DNA from 2 places in the Shewanella maritima genome. Region 1 is predicted to be linked to the other one. Evidence: predicted binding sites of a transcription regulator. Region 1 holds the regulator's gene; the other holds the start of a gene.
The links. The regulator ArgR, encoded in region 1, controls arginine synthesis, uptake and breakdown. The targets are predictions, from matches to a motif close to ANTGAATANNTATTCANT.
Positions count from the first base shown of each region.

Region 2: the regulator ArgR is predicted to act here: its motif matches at 2,707-2,724, upstream of gltB (glutamate synthase large subunit).

Region 1 is NZ_CP036200.1:3,212,983-3,220,973, forward strand. It holds gene EXU30_RS13750 (ABC transporter ATP-binding protein) at 1-557, shown strand, start outside; gene EXU30_RS13755 (Dyp-type peroxidase) at 709-1,647, shown strand; gene EXU30_RS13760 (SDR family NAD(P)-dependent oxidoreductase) at 1,893-2,690, shown strand; gene EXU30_RS13765 (AraC family transcriptional regulator) at 2,720-3,712, shown strand; gene argR (transcriptional regulator ArgR) at 3,805-4,275, opposite strand; gene EXU30_RS13775 (dicarboxylate/amino acid:cation symporter) at 4,566-5,840, shown strand; gene EXU30_RS13780 (META domain-containing protein) at 5,972-6,397, opposite strand; gene EXU30_RS13785 (hypothetical protein) at 6,543-6,767, shown strand; gene EXU30_RS13790 (GNAT family N-acetyltransferase) at 6,825-7,433, shown strand; gene EXU30_RS13795 (hypothetical protein) at 7,430-7,816, shown strand; gene EXU30_RS13800 (GNAT family N-acetyltransferase) at 7,857-7,991, opposite strand, start outside.
Region 2 is NZ_CP036200.1:3,610,775-3,618,765, forward strand. It holds gene gltB (glutamate synthase large subunit) at 1-2,655, opposite strand, end outside; gene mnmL (tRNA modification radical SAM protein MnmL/YtqA) at 3,171-4,097, shown strand; gene EXU30_RS15320 (Hpt domain-containing protein) at 4,323-4,688, shown strand; gene oxyR (hydrogen peroxide-inducible genes transcriptional activator OxyR) at 5,000-5,911, shown strand; gene EXU30_RS15330 (adenylate/guanylate cyclase domain-containing protein) at 6,019-7,041, opposite strand; gene mutH (DNA mismatch repair endonuclease MutH) at 7,269-7,937, opposite strand.

The DNA.
Region 1 (7,991 bases):
ATGAACCGTTTTCAAACATCGATAGTCAAGTGCGCAGTGAAATGATGTTAGAGATACGCCAAATCCTTAAGCAGCGTAACGTAAGTGCTGTGTTTGTCACCCACAGTAAAGACGAGGCCTTCGTATTTGCAGACAAGCTAGCGCTATTTGAGCACGGCGCTATCGCCCAGTTTGGTCTAGCTGAAGACTTGTATCACCAACCAAATAGCCGCTATGTGGCGGAGTTCTTAGGCGCAAGTAATTACCTTAATGTGAAGCAGGTTAACGGTCATCGGTTATCTAGCGTATTAGGTGAGATGATCACAGACCAAGTTATTGATATTAATCAGCTTGGTTTTGGTAAGGGGCAATTGTTGCTGCGCCCTGAACAATTACAAATTGAAGCCTGTGAACAAGGTAATGGTGTGGTGCGAGACAGACGCTATATTGGCACGGCTTGCCAATATTGGGTAGAAGTTGAAGACCAAGTATTCGAAGTTCGAAGCTCAGAATTGAACCTAAAACCGCAACAAAAAGTGCAATTGACTGCTAAAGTTGAGCCCATGGTGATATTTTAGAGTCGACGTTTGTCCTAATGTTAAAAGTGTGAGATATAGCTATGTATTAGCAAAAGCGGTAAGTTAGATTCTCATGTTGGGTTAAGCCCTATTTTTTATTATTGCAGTTTTAGTTACTTAGGCCGACATAGATAAGGTGGTAGATCTCAAAATGGATAATCAAACTATGCCTCGTGAACAACTTGGAATATGCGCTGAGGGTAACCTGCACAGTGTGTATTTAATGTTTAACGTCAATGAGGGAGCCGAAGCTCAACTACGTGCATCGTTGGCTAGCGTAGCTCAATATATTTATGAGTTGACGGATCAATTTTCAGACAGCGCCTTTAACGGCTTTGTGGCGATTGGTGCAAACTTCTGGGACAGCTTTTATCCGCAAGGTCGCCCTGCATTATTAAAGCCGTTTCCATCGATGCAAAAAGATAATCGCGATGCCCCAGCGATTGAGTTTGATTTATTTGTTCACCTGCGTTGTGACCGTTTTGACATCTTGCACTTGGTTGCCAATGAAATTAACCAAATGCTAGAAGATAGCGTTGAGCTAGTTGATGAAGAGCGCGGCTTTAGATTTATGGACAGCCGCGACCTGACAGGCTTTGTTGATGGCACTGAAAACCCTAAGGGTCGCGGCCGTCAAGAAGTAGCGTTAGTTGGCGATGAAGACGAAGCATTCAAACAAGGCACCTATGTGCATGTACAAAAGTTTGCCCACAATCTAAGTAAGTGGAATCGCCTGCCAGTGCGCAAGCAAGAAGACATTGTTGGCCGTACCAAGGAAGACAACATTGAATACGCAAGCGAAGACAAGCCTCTTACCAGCCACATTAAGCGTGTGAACTTGAAGTCGGCTGAAGGTAAGTCGTTAGAGATTTTGCGTCAAAGCATGCCTTATGGCTCGGTAAAAGAACAAGGACTCATGTTTATCTCAGTTTGCCGCACACCAAGTCATTTTGAAGAGATGCTTAAGAGCATGGTGCACGGTGACGAGCATGGTAACTTTGACCACCTAATGAACTTTACTAAAGCGCTCACTGGCTCGTCGTTTTTCGCGCCATCATTAGATTTTTTACTGCAGTTTGAGCAAGGTTAAAGTGTAAAGCCTTTTTAACCGCGCTTAAAGTAGATATAAAGCAATGCCTAGGCATTGCTTTTTTGTTGCCTTGAAGCCGCGAAATCTTGATACATGAGTTGTAAATTGGCCTGAAGATACCAGTTTGGCGTGATTGGAATGCACTGTGGCGTGATTGGATATGAAATGGCGTGAATGAATAGCATAAAATTTGCTCATCGATTGGCGCAAATGCCAACTTGGTGACGACAATGGAGAGCAAACAAATGACACAAGCAAAATCTAAAGCAGGTACAGCGTTGGTGACAGGTGCATCAAGCGGTATAGGTCTCGAGTTAGCAACAATTCATGCTGAAAAGGGAGGTGACCTTATTTTGGTGGCCCGCTCCGAAGGCAAGCTAACTGAACTTAAAACCGAGCTAGAGAAGCGCTATCAGATAAAGGTTGAGGTTATTGCATGCGACTTATCAGAACCTGACTCGGCAAACGCGTTATTTGAGCAAACACAGGCAAAAGGTTTGCAAGTAGATGTGCTTATTAATAATGCTGGTTTTGGTGGCCACGGTTTGTTTCATCAGCGAGAGTTAAGTGCAGAGCAAGCTATGATGCAGGTAAATATGATCACATTGACCAACCTGACACACCTTTACTTACAAGGCATGGTCGAGCGTAATTACGGCAAGGTTTTAAATGTGTCTTCAACCGCATCGTTTATCCCTGGGCCGCTTCAGGCGGTGTACTACGCAACGAAAGCCTATGTAACCTCGTTCTCACAGGCATTGGCGGAAGAGGTTAAAGCAAACAATATTACTGTGACAGCACTTTGCCCTGGTGCGGTTGCCACTGGCTTTGTTAAAGCTGGTGATCTTGAAGGAGTGGAGATTTTTGATAAAGCTAAAACTCCACGCTCGGTAGCTGAATGTGGCTATCACGCTATGCAGCAAGGTGAGTTGGTGGCCTTTAATGAGTCATCACTTAAGTTCATGCTCAACTGGATTATGCCACTCCTGCCTCGCAAGCTTGTGCTTAAGTTTTCGCGTCAGGCAATGGAAAAGTCGAGTTAATATATCAGCTAACCGTGGAGCTAACTGCAATGAAAACAGCCAGTAAATTTAATATACCGAGTAATTGGTTGGTGCTATTTAACGATTTAGGGCTTGAGCTTGAGCAAATTCTTGCATTCAGTCAACTCCCTGCTGGTTTGTTTAAAAGGTCAAAGGTGCAGCTAACGCCTGAGCAGTACTTTCAATTATGGATTGGGATCGAGGCTGCCGCAGAGGCCGCTAATATCGATATTGCACTCAAGTTTGCCGAGGTTATGAGTTTTGAGCAGTTTGATGCACCAATTTTTGCTGCGATTTGCAGCCCTAATCTCAATGCCGCAGCCAGCCGGCTAAAGCAATTTAAACCGCTAATAGGGCCGATGATTTTGGACATAGAGCAAACAGCGCAATATACAGAGCTATCAACACGCTGTTATGGCCATAGTGGTAAGCTGCCTAAGGTACTGAGTTTAGTTGAGCTGGTGTTTTTTACTCAGCTTACCAGGCTAGCGACGCGCCAGCACATTAAACCAATTGATATAGTCGTGCCTGAGCAATTGGATGATATGCAGCCTTACGAAGATTATTTTGGCTGCAGTATTCGCCAAGGTGTGCAAACCGCGATTAAGTTCAGCGCCAGCGATGCTAAGGCGCCGTTTTTAACCAGTAACGAAACCATGTTGCACATGTACGAGCAAGGGTTAGTTGAACAGTTAGAGGCTATCGGCGCAAAGGACTCAACTTCTAGTCTGGTATTTAGTTGCTTGCTTGATTTGTTGCCTCAAGGGAAATCAGCCATTGATGATGTTGCAGCAGAGCTGGCAATGAGCAAGCGCACTTTGCAGCGAAAATTAACCGAGCAAGATTCAAGTTATCAGTTGGTGCTTAAACAGGTACGCCAACACTTAGCCGATTATTATTTGGAGCAAACAGACTTGCCGTTAATCGAAATTTCGTTCTTGCTTGGGTTTAAAGAGTCGAACTCATTTATTCGGGCATACAGTGGTTGGAGTGGAGTATCGCCAGCGAGAACTCGGCATTAGTTGATACTCTTTCCTGCGTTAGAAACTAAAAAGCCACCTTGGCTAGACTCACTTAGACTAGAGTAGGGTGGCTTTCTCAATTGTGTTCAGACTTACTCGCTGTAGTTAAACAGTGATTTAACCGTCTCTAGCGTGTCATCAATGGTGGTGATATTTGATGGTGAGATGAAGATGGTGTCGTCACCAGCAATCGTCCCCAAAATACCTTCTGGCTTACCGATGGAGTCTAATAGGCGTGCGATTAGCTGCGCTGCACCTGGGCTGGTGCGTACTACAATCATCGCCTGGTTGTGGTCAACATCGAGCACTAGGTTTTTAAGCGGGCTACCGGCCGTTGGTACACCTAATTCTGCTGGTAAGCAGTAAACCATTTCTTGCTTAGCGTTACGTGTGCGTACAGCGCCAAACTTACTTAGCATGCGCGATACTTTAGATTGGTTTATGTTGCTGAATCCTTCCGCCTGAAGTGCGTTAACAATTTCACTCTGGCTACCAAAGCGTTCTTCTTTAAGGATCGCTTTAAAGGTCCTTACCAATTCATCCTGATTTTTGGTTGCTGGCATAATGTTAGTTTCTTCTTATGATTGTTATTCAAAAAACCGCTGTATTTTGAATAGAAATTGCATCAAAGTCAAGAATACCCCTTTGTTGGTGAATAAAAATTCACTGATTTAACTAAAGTGTGACAAGCGTTTGCGTGTGCAGTACACCTTTGTCGCAAAAATGCGTTACAAAGTGGACTAATTCTCAGTCAGCCTGCGTCACATGACGTAGATCATCTTTTGCCTTTGTATGTCTTGCTAGACTTGCGCCCCGTCATTTTTTGCAAGTTAACAAATCAAGGTAAAGACATATGTCAACGCAAACCCCTTCAGTGTTTTCGCGAGCTTGGTCTCGATGGATGGCTGTTCCGCTTTGGATGCAAATTCTTATTGGTATGACGCTAGGTATTGCTGTTGGTGTCGGGCTTGGAGAAAGTGCAACTTACCTAAAGCCGATAGGAACTATCTTTGTTAACACTATTAAGATGCTTATTGTGCCGCTGGTGTTCTGCTCGTTAATTGTTGGTGTGACCTCCATGCAAGACACCGCCAAAATGGGACGGATTGGTTTCAAATCTTTCGTGTTCTACCTTGGCACGACCGCGTTCGCAATGACAATTGGCTTACTTGTGGGGCATATTTTGCAGCCAGGAGCTGGGCTAGATTTAGTGCAATCGGGCGTTGATGAAACCGTAAAGCAAGCGCCGTCGTTGATGGAAACCTTGATTAACATAGTGCCGACTAACCCTGTTGCTGCACTGGCTAGTGGTCAAATTCTGCAGGTGATTGTATTTGCGGTTGCGTTAGGTATTGCGTTAGTGCTGATTGGCGAGCGTGGTCAGCCAGCGATTAAAGTATTCGAAAGTCTAGCTGAAGCTATGTTCAAGCTAACTGACATGGTGATGAAGCTAGCGCCATATGGTGTGTTTGGTTTAATGGCTTGGGTTGCTGGAGAGTATGGTCTAGACATGTTACTTCCACTGATTAAAGTTATCGCTGCAGTTTACATTGGCTGTGTTTTACATATCGTAGGTTTTTACAGCGCTGCATTAGTCTTACTGGGTAAGCTCAACCCAGTGCACTTTTTCAAAGGCATTAGCAATGCCATTGTTGTGGCTTACACCACTTCAAGTTCGGCAGGCTCGCTGCCAGCTAGTATGAAGTGTGCTAATGAGCTTGGCGTAAATAAGAAGATCTCTAGTTTCGTATTGCCGCTAGGAACTACCATCAATATGGATGGCACCGCGCTGTATCAAGGCGTGACCGCTTTGTTTGTCGCTCAGGCTTTTGGTATTGATCTAACCTGGGTTGATTATGTCACCATTATTCTAACTGGGACTTTGGCATCTATCGGCACAGCAGGTGTGCCTGGCGCAGGTCTAGTGATGCTAACTCTAGTATTAACCACTGTTGGTCTACCACTGGAGGGTGTGGCGATTATTGCTGGTATCGACCGCATTTTGGATATGGCGCGTACCACGGTTAATGTATGTGGTGACTTAACCGCAACCACCATTATTGCTCGCAGTGAAAATGAGCTGAACGTGCAACAATACCAAGCGGATACATCAAGCAAGGAAAGCTAACGCTAGAAAGTTGCAGTTAAGCATAATAAGCTCTGATTTCTGCATTCAAAACAAAGGCCGTAATATCGATATTACGGCCTTTATTATTTTGCAGGAGTGTCTGTTTTTATCTAGTAAATTCTTAGTTAATGTTACTGAGATTTATTTAGCTCAAATAACACCTGACCTTGTGCATCAAGTAGGTACAGTTTGGTTTTAGCAAATTGATATTGGCTGACCTTAGGCAGTGAGTCCATGAACATCCGCTCTTGCTTCACTAGCCCATCAACACAAGCTTTACGGGTGCTGCCAAGACTTTGTAGAGTTAATTGCGTCTGTTGATACTCATACCTGCCGCTAAAACGATTACAGCTATTATTGCCTGACAGTTGGCCGTCTTGTTCGAATGTGATTCTAGGCTTGCTGTAGGATGCAACTGGCTCACCTGCAATATCTGTTACAGACCATTGTCCAGACAAGGTTTCAAATAGCTGCTCGGCATTAACTGCAGTAGGTTGGTTTGAGCACGCTGTTAAGGCGACAACAAGTCCACTGACAGCTAAAAATTGTTTTATCATAAGGGCAATCCATCAAAGTCACGCGTTAGCGGCTATTTTAGCGATTGCTGCACCAAAGTGTAACTAGGCATCACAAACTAGCAGCTTAATTTATGTTAATTTAGGTGGCTAACGGAGCGATAGGCCATCTTCAGGGGTAGTTTTAGTGAAAGTGTTTAAGATTCTTCATGTCATAGGCATCGTTATGCTGCTTGTTGGCGCAGGTTTGCTGTTGCTAAGTGACGTGTCTTTGCAAACTCAGGGAATGCTCATTACCGCTAGTTTAATTGGTGGTGGTTTATTATTAATGTCGCCTTTTCCGGTTGCGCTGTTTATTGAGTGGGCTCAAGCTCAGGATAAACAGGCGCAAGATAAACAAAAGCAGGATTAAGAGGCGCAAGACTCCTCAAATGACGAAGACCGCTAACAGCCCGCAAATACAATTTAAATGACTTATTCCAATATTCACTATCGTAATGCCAAGACTGCCGATATCGCGCAGCTATTAAAACTTGAGCAGCAACACCTTAATGATGAGCTGTCGCAAGCCGGCTCAATGGCTGCCAATATGATGCAGGGACAAGCGCTAACTAAAGTGCAGCTCACCAAGTTGATTGATGAGCATGTGATTGCGATAGCTGAGCTGCGCGGCGAGATCATAGGTTATGTGATTGCTGCGGATTGGTCGTTTTATACCGCCAATGAAAAACAAACTAAGCGCTCTCAATCATCCATCTATCAGTACATTAGTGCAAAGTTACCTGAACTTAGTCTAGATGGCAGAGCGCTAACGACTAACAATTCATGTCAGTATGGCCCTATTTGGGTTGCGCCGAGTGTTCGTGGAGCTGGTGTGTTTCAAAAGCTGGTGGAGTATTTATGCCTGCAGCTTACGGCAAACTATGATTATCTTGTGGCTTATATTGCTGAAGACAATGAGCGCTCATTTGCCGCGCATACCAACAAAGCCAATATGCAGGTGATTGACTTCATCAGTTACCAACAAAGCGACTATTATCTATTGGCACGAGCAACTAATACTGAGGGTGAGAAATGAACCAATTTACCAAGCTGTTTGCCCCGTATTTAGACTTAACCCTATCAGCCTTTGATAATGCCAAGCTAGTGGCCTCCGTATTAACCGAAGCAGGTGAAACGTTTCAGGTGATGGAAGCTGAGCTTGTTATGGGCAGTATCGGTAGCAGCGTCAATAACACCACTATAGGTGATGAGTCAGAAACTGAATCGAAACGATATTATCTGGTTCGTTGGCAGCAAACTCATATTGTTTGTGGTTTGATTAATGCTTATCAAGCAAGCCTGAGATTGATTGCCGATGATGAAGTTGTTCAGGCGAGTCAGTTAATTGAAGTACCGATTTTAAATATGCAGCAGTTGCAGTTTATGTGCATGGAAAGCGCGCATTTTGATCACTGCTAATAAGCTGGCAGCACGTTAGAAGTTAAACGTGCTGGGGTTATTACCCACAGCCTTTGAAGCTCATCAGGGTCAAGTTAGCTTGACCTTTTTTGTAGGTGAAAAACTTCTGTTGTATCACACTCGGAGTCGCTTGTTCTGCCCCTTCTTTTGTATCTGTACTCTCTGCATTAAGCTG
Region 2 (7,991 bases), 400 kb from region 1:
GCGCCCACCTAAACGATTCATGGCTACTGCTAAAGCTTCATGGGCTTCTGGGCTAAGTGCACCAATACTCATGGCGGCGCTGTCAAAGCGGCCATATAAGTTGCTGGCATCTTCTACCTGAGCTTCATCAATGCTGCTTTGATTGCCGTTAATACCGATAAGGTCGCGTAAGGTGGCAACTGGGCGGTCATCAACTAACTCGGCAAACTTTTGATATTTAGCAAAGTCGCGAGTATTGAGTGAAGCTTGCAGTGTATTAACGACATCTGGGTTGAAACAGTGGTATTCACCGCCTTCAACGTATTTCAGTAAACCACCTTGAGGCAGGGGTACATGCTTGCGATAGGCGCTCTTGTGTAGCACTTTTTGGTCGCTAGCAATGTGCTCAAAGCTCACGCCTTCAATACGACTCACAACACCTTTAAAACATAGTTCAACCACCTCTTTTGACAGACCCACAGCTTCAAACTGCTGCGAGCAGCGGTAAGAGCCAACGGTACTAATGCCCATTTTCGACATGATTTTGCGTAGGCCTTTTTCAGTGCCTGAGCGGAAGTTAAGCATTAGTGCTGCTGTGTCGTCTACCTGGTTAAGCTTAGCCATTGCCGAGATTGACTCGTAGACCAGATATGGGTAAATCGCAGTTGCGCCAAAGCCAAGCAGCACGGCAAAGTGATGCGGGTCGCGCGCAGATGCGGTTTCAACAATGATGTTAGTATCGCAGCGCAGGCTTTTATCGACTAGACGAGTTTGCACCGCACCTACGGCCATCGCCGCAGGAATAACTTGTACATTTTTACCGACGGCGCGATCAGATAGCACCAACAAGGTTGTGCCACTGCGAGCTAATCGCTCAGATTCGTCAGTAATACGCTCGATAGCTTGCTCCAAGCTTTCGCTGGCATCGTAATTTAAGTCGACCGTATTGGCGCGGTAGTAATTACTATCTAGCCCCAACAATTGATTAAAGTCGCTAAACAGTAAAATAGGTGAGTCAAACATCACCCTGTAGGCGTTACCTGTGGTTTCGCAGAACAGGTTTTGCTCACGGCCGACACAGGTTGCCAGACTCATTACGTGCTTTTCACGTAACGGGTCAATCGGAGGGTTAGTCACCTGAGCGAACTTTTGACGGAAGTAGTCATAAAGCGAGCGTGACTTTTTCGACAGCACTGCCATCGGCGTGTCATCACCCATAGAGCCAGTGGCTTCTTCGCCTTTGTTTGCCAATACCCAAATGACTTGTTCAAGTTCTTCGCGGCTATAACCAAATTGTTTTTGGTATTGCAGTAGGGTGTCTTTGTCAAACACGCTCGCACCCAGCTTTGCTTGATCAACTTTGTCAGCAGGAATGAGGGTTTGGCTATTCTTCGCCATCCACTCTTTGTATGGATGACGGCGTTTTAAGTCATTATCGATTTCAAATGATTGATAAAGCTTGCCATTAAGGGTATCGAGAACCAATAGCTCACCAGGGCCAACTCGGCCTTTCTCAACAACTTCATCTGCCGCGTAGTCCCAAATCCCCACTTCTGAGGCTAGGGTGATAATTCTGTCTTTGGTGATCACATAGCGAGACGGACGCAAACCATTGCGGTCAACCGCACAAGCAGCATGACGGCCATTGGTCATTACAATACCCGCAGGGCCATCCCAAGGCTCCATGTGCATAGAGTTGAAGTCGTAAAACGCTTTTAGCTCGTCATCCATTTCTGGATTTGACTGCCACGCTGGTGGAATAAGCAAACGCATGGCGCGGTATAGATCCATACCGCCCGATAGCAGCATTTCTAGCATGTTATCGAGCGACGATGAGTCTGAGCCGGTTTCGTTCACAAACGGCGCTGCTTGCTGTAAATCAGGTAGTAGCGGCGAGCTAAACTTATAAGCCCTCGCTCGTGCCCATTGGCGGTTACCGGTAATGGTATTAATTTCACCATTGTGGGCAAGGTATCTAAATGGCTGTGCAAGCGGCCACTTAGGTGAAGTGTTAGTAGAGAAGCGCTGATGGAATAAACAAATCGCACTTTTTAGGCGCAGGTCAGCAAGGTCTTGATAGAAATGCGGTAGGTCCGCAGGCATTAATAGACCTTTGTAAACGATAACCTGACCAGACAGGCTGGCGACATAGCAGTCTTGCTCTGACTGAATTTGTTGTTCAAGGCGACGGCGCGCCATATATAAGCGGCGCTCAAGATCTTTTTCACGCCAGCCAACAGGTGCATTAATTAATACTTGATAGATTTGCGGCAGACTTTCGCGACCAATCTCACCTAGTACCTCTTTGTTAACAGGCACTTTACGCCAGCCTGCAACACCTAAGGTTTCTCGTTGTAGTTCTTTTTCTAGAATAAATTTGGCTTCGTCAGCTTTTTGCTGATCTTGGCTTAAAAACAACATTCCCACCGCAAAGTTACGGCTAAGGTGCCAATCGTTTTCTGCTGCAACAGCTTTGAAAAACTCTCTAGGCATTTGCATTAGCAAACCACAGCCATCACCTGTACGTCCGTCGGCGGCAATACCACCACGGTGTTTCATGCGATCAAGACCATGAATCGCAGTACGTACAATTCGGTGACTGGCTTCACCATCCATTTGTGCAATCAGACCAAACCCACAATTGTCTCTTTCGAAACTGGGATGATATAGGCTCATACAACCCCCTAAAGCTATATAGATACACGACATCGGGGTTAAAATTAGAATATTCCATATATATGCACCCGAACCATCCAAATTAAACCGAGAATGAATAAAGGTCAAACCAAAAAAACTGCAGTTTATGAAAGTTAATTACTGATTTTTTGAAAATATCGGTCAAGTTTACGTTGACGTAAAGAGTTGGTCTGTTGGTTTATGTTGTTGATATATAGTGTTTTGGTTTGGTTTTTGTCGATTGTGTGACCTAGTTTGAAATTTTCATATGTATTGTTTTTGATATAGAAATATTGAATTTTATTTCAAGTACAGTTTTGTGGGATTAATTGGGTTTATTTGTATAATTATTCACTTTGATTGAGTTTGTAGGACAGTTTTGTTTAAAACATTGACAGTTAATTAGCTAGATTGCCTGCGATATGGGCAAAAAAAGCATGTTTTTTGATTTAGCGCCAAGTTTCCTGTTTAAGTTTTCCCTAAAATTGCGCCTTTTTTAATGAAAGGCAGTAGCAATGGGCTTAGATGATTACGTCAACACGTTTGGGGCAGAGTGCAAACGCCGTTATGGTGGACGCATTAAAAAGCTCACTATTGACGCTGCATTTACTTGCCCCAATCGCGACGGCACTTTAGGTAAAGGTGGCTGCACTTTTTGCAATGTTTCTTCGTTCAACGAGCAACAAGGCAAAGGCCAAAGCATTGAGGTGCAATTGCACCAAGGTAAGCAGAACCTGTTGCCCAGTGCACGTCAGTCAAAATCTAAGTATATTGCTTATTTTCAGGCTTACACCAGCACTTATGATGAGTATGAAGTACTCAAAAATAAGTATGATCAGGCGCTTGCTGATGAGAACGTCGTTGGCTTGCACATAGGTACGCGCCCAGACTGTGTGCCAGATGAAGTGTTAGACCTGTTGGTTGAGTATCAACACCGTGGTATCTATGTGTGGCTGGAACTTGGACTACAAACTGCCAATGAGCAAACGTTGAAGCGCATTAATCGTGGTCATAGTATTGCACAGTATCAAGATACAGTTGAACGAGCTCATCAACGAGGGCTAAAAGTTTGTACTCATTTGATCTTGGGGCTACCCGGTGAATCTGAAGCAGATTATATGAATAGTCTTAACTATGTGCTCAAGGTCGGCGTTGAAGGACTGAAGGTACACCCGCTACATATAGTCGAAGGTAGTACTATGGCCAAACAATGGCGCTATGGTTCACTCGATACTATCTCAAAACAAGATTATGCAACAAACGTTGCTAAACTTATTCGTCATACTCCAAGCGATGTGATTTTTCACCGAGTCACTGCTTATGCTAAAAAGCCAATGTTGTTGGCGCCAGATTGGTGTGCGTTTAGGTGGGAGGGCTTAGTTGCCATTGTCGATCAACTACGCGAATTTGGTGGTCAAGGCAGTGCCTTATTTGAACGTTAAAACTACCAACAAATAGTTATGGTTAAATGTTACTAAATGTGCAAAAGTCGACTAAATCGTATCTTTTTTGAGCGGTGGTAATATTAATCTTGCTAAAATGTTAAAGTTTTGTGCGGGTATTGGCTAATATCTCTGCCTAGCGGTCGCTATTCTTGCATGGGCGCTTTTACTGAGTATGATATTCCTAACTTCAATGTCTTACACTTGTAATTAGAGGTGCCCTTAATGGCCACGACAGAACTAGAGACAGTATTAGATCTCAACACACTTGAGCAATATATCAGCGCAATTGGTGCAGCAACATTACTTAAAAGTGTAGTGTTATTTGAGCAACTTATGCCTGAGTATGTTGGTAGCTTAGTTAAAGCTAGCGAAGCTAGTGACAAAGATACTCTTTGTGCAGAAGCTCACAAGTTCAAAGGTGCCGCTGGTTCAGTTGGTCTTAAGCGTATTCAACAGCTTGCACAAAAGCTGCAGCATGGTGAAGAAGCGAGCTGGGAAACAGAAAACCAAGCTTGGCTAGCTGAGGTTGTAGAGCATGCAGAAGCAGATTTACAACAACTAAAGTTATTCTTAGAAGCTAAGTCATAATCACGATCGAAAGAAAGTTTAGACTGTAAAAAGTTTCTAGCTAAAACGCACAAGCGATTGATTCGTCTTGTGCGTTTTTGTTTTATCGGCTTGTGACTTCCAGTCGATTCACTGCTGTTCATTCCCTCTCTCGAGTAGCTTAAGTCCCCTATCTAGCTATTGCGTCAATAACCAACACACATATCTAGATTCTACGTGTACTATGCTCTGCGATATTTGTTTATCCCGGTCACAATAACAGCATCTTAACTTGTGAAAACTGCGTTGATAATTCACTATCTTCATTAAATCTTAATTTAGCAATCGGTTTTATGAAAAATCTACCTAGCTTAAAAAACCTATTTTACTTGGTTAACTTGCATCAAGAGCAGAACTTTAACCGCGCGGCTAAGAAGTGTTTTGTTAGTCAATCAACGCTTTCTAGTGGTATTCAAAACCTCGAGGAGCAGCTTGGACATCAGTTAATTGAGCGCGACCATAAGTCATTTATGTTCACTGCAACGGGTGAAGAAGTGGTTGAGCGAGCGCGTAATATTCTGACCAATGTTGATGATCTGGTTGAGCTAGTGAAGAATCAGGGTGAGCCGATGACTGGTGAAATTCGCTTAGGTTGTATCCCGACTATTGCACCATTCTTACTAAGCCGAGTGGTTAAGATGTGTCATCAGGATTACCCTGAGTTGAGCTTGCTACTAAAAGAAGACACTACAGAACGATTGCTTGATGCGCTAGGTAAGGGTGAGCTCGATTTACTTATTTTGGCTTTGCCTGTGGACACTAGCGGCTTCCACAGTATGAAGGTGGGTATTGATCCTTTCAAAATGGTGATCCACCAAGATTTGTCATTAGACATGGCACAGCCAATTAATTACCAAGAAATGCCTGATGAAAGTATTTTTCTGCTGCAGGCTGAGCACTGTATAACGGGCCACGCAATAACTGCTTGCCAGCTAGGTAACAGCGCTAAGATTAATCCGTTTGCCGCCACGAGCCTGCATACCTTGGTACAAATGGTGAATAGCAAGTTAGGTACTACTTTTTTACCGCAAATGGCTATCGATGCAGGGATATTGCACGACACTGATTTGAATATCATGTTGCCGCCAGGTGAGTCTCCGTATCGTGATATTGGTTTGGTTTGGCGCCAAACTACCAGTCGCATTAAAACCTTTAGAACCTTAGGTCTAGCGATTAGAGAGAAGTTGTTGCAACAAGCTGAATAAATATAGCAATTGAACACAAGTGGAATAGATACTTAAACGGCGTACATATGAATATGTGCGCCGTTTTGTTATGTAGGATATAGGTGTTTGGGACGATTTGTTTGGCGCTAATTACTGGCAGAGCGTTTAGGGGCAACGCCAAAAACTTCAGTGGGGTGTTGTTTGCCCTTGAGGGTAACAAGACCTAAGTTATCCAGAACATACTGGCTGTCAGTCAAGTCTAGACGCTGTTGTAAGCTACCAGAAATAAGCATGCGCTGACCTAGCGGCGTACACTGGTCTTGCAGTCTTGCTAAGGTATTGAGTACATCGCTAAAGAAGCTAATCTCTTGTTTGTGTACACCAACTACGGCTGCTACGACCTGGCCACAATGTGCTGCGGCTTTAAACTTAGGCACAAATCCATATTGCTCTTCAAAGTAACTGCGTTGCCAGTTAAGTTGCTGACAAAACTCATAGTAAATGTTCATGCAGCGATCATTTTTCACGCCTTCTTTTAGCGGCCAATGAATTAGCACTGCATCACCCATATAACGGTAAATTTCAGCTTCGTTGTTAGTTACTGTGTCAGCAAGCATGCTAAAGCTATCTTGAATCAAGCGACTAAAGCGATAGTCACCGAGCTTTTCTGCATGGGCGGTAGAAGATGCCATGTCGATAAATAGAAACAGGCGTTGCTCGTACCTTGGTTGGTGATACTTGCCCATACCAATGTTAAGTAGCACTCGTGGGCCTACTAAAAGCCCCATTTGCTCAATAAAAGCCAGGCCAACACGTACCGCAACTAAATATAGAATGAGTGATTGAAACGCTGGAGTATATAGAATGTGCGCTGTGAGCATTTGCCTTAGCGTCACCATGTGGTTTTCAATAGCCCACATATTTAAGAATTGGGTGACATAAGCCAGCGTCATCGCCCCTAGCAACAGGAATAAACCTTTGAAAATTACCGAGAAGATATAGGGCAGGCGACTAATGGCACTGATGTCGGCAATGACATTCGACATCCAATGCAGGCTACCAAATACAAAGCCCATAAACACAGCAAGGGTGGCAAGATCTGCAGCGCCAATAGCCCATTGCGGCAGTTCAGGTGATTGGGCATAACGGAAAAATACAAACGCAGCCATGGCGACAAACCATGCCAGTATGGCAAAGAGTAATTTTTTTGTTTGTCGACGTGCTCTCACTAGGGGTATTCGGTACTTTTGGCTGAAAAATCAAAGCCAGTAGTTTATAGAAAATCTGCACAGAGTGTTAGTAAATATTGTGACCTAGATCAATTCGGGTCGATAAATTCCAACCTATGTCGATAAAACCGTAGAATTATTTTCTTGCTCTGGTTCAGTCTAAGGACTTATGTAAATGCGCGTCGCAAAATCTGTTGAGTGAATGCAATTTTTAAATAGAAGCCACGTGGGTTAGAAAGTTTAATTTCTCCGTTGCGGCCGATGCTTTCAGTTAACACACGGCTATTAGCTGCTTTAGGCCTTAGTTGCAGCACTTCGCCATGTTTAGCAGTAATGGTATCGACCTTACCAAGAGCAATAAGCTCCATTATCTCTTCCCAATCCTGGCGAAGCTGAGCTAATTCAAGCTCGCTAGGCTGCCATAAAACCGGGTTGCCCACACGGCGTTCTCCCACTGGAATATGGCGTTCTCCTTGCACAGGGATCCAAAGTACATGGCGCAGTTTATGATAAACCACACTTTGCTCCCACCTGAGACCGCCAATGTCGGTTAGTGGTGCAACAGTAATGTAGGTGGTTTCCATTGGCTTGCCTTGATTATCAATTGGGATGGTTTTTAACTCCACACCAAGATGGGCAAAATCTGGTTCGGGTTTTGAGCCAGCTAGGGCGCCAAGCTCGGTTTCGATGAGTTGTCCAACCCAGCCTTTTTCGCGCTTGAGATTCTCAGGCACTGGAATACCATGTTCGCCTGCAATATCGGCTAGGCGAATACCAGCCATATGGTTGGCACGCGCCATGAGTTCACTAATTGATGTAGGGCTAGAACTTGGCATTGGTGTGACTCTAGTTGACAAATAATGGGAGGTTACCAGTGATAGCTTCCAGTA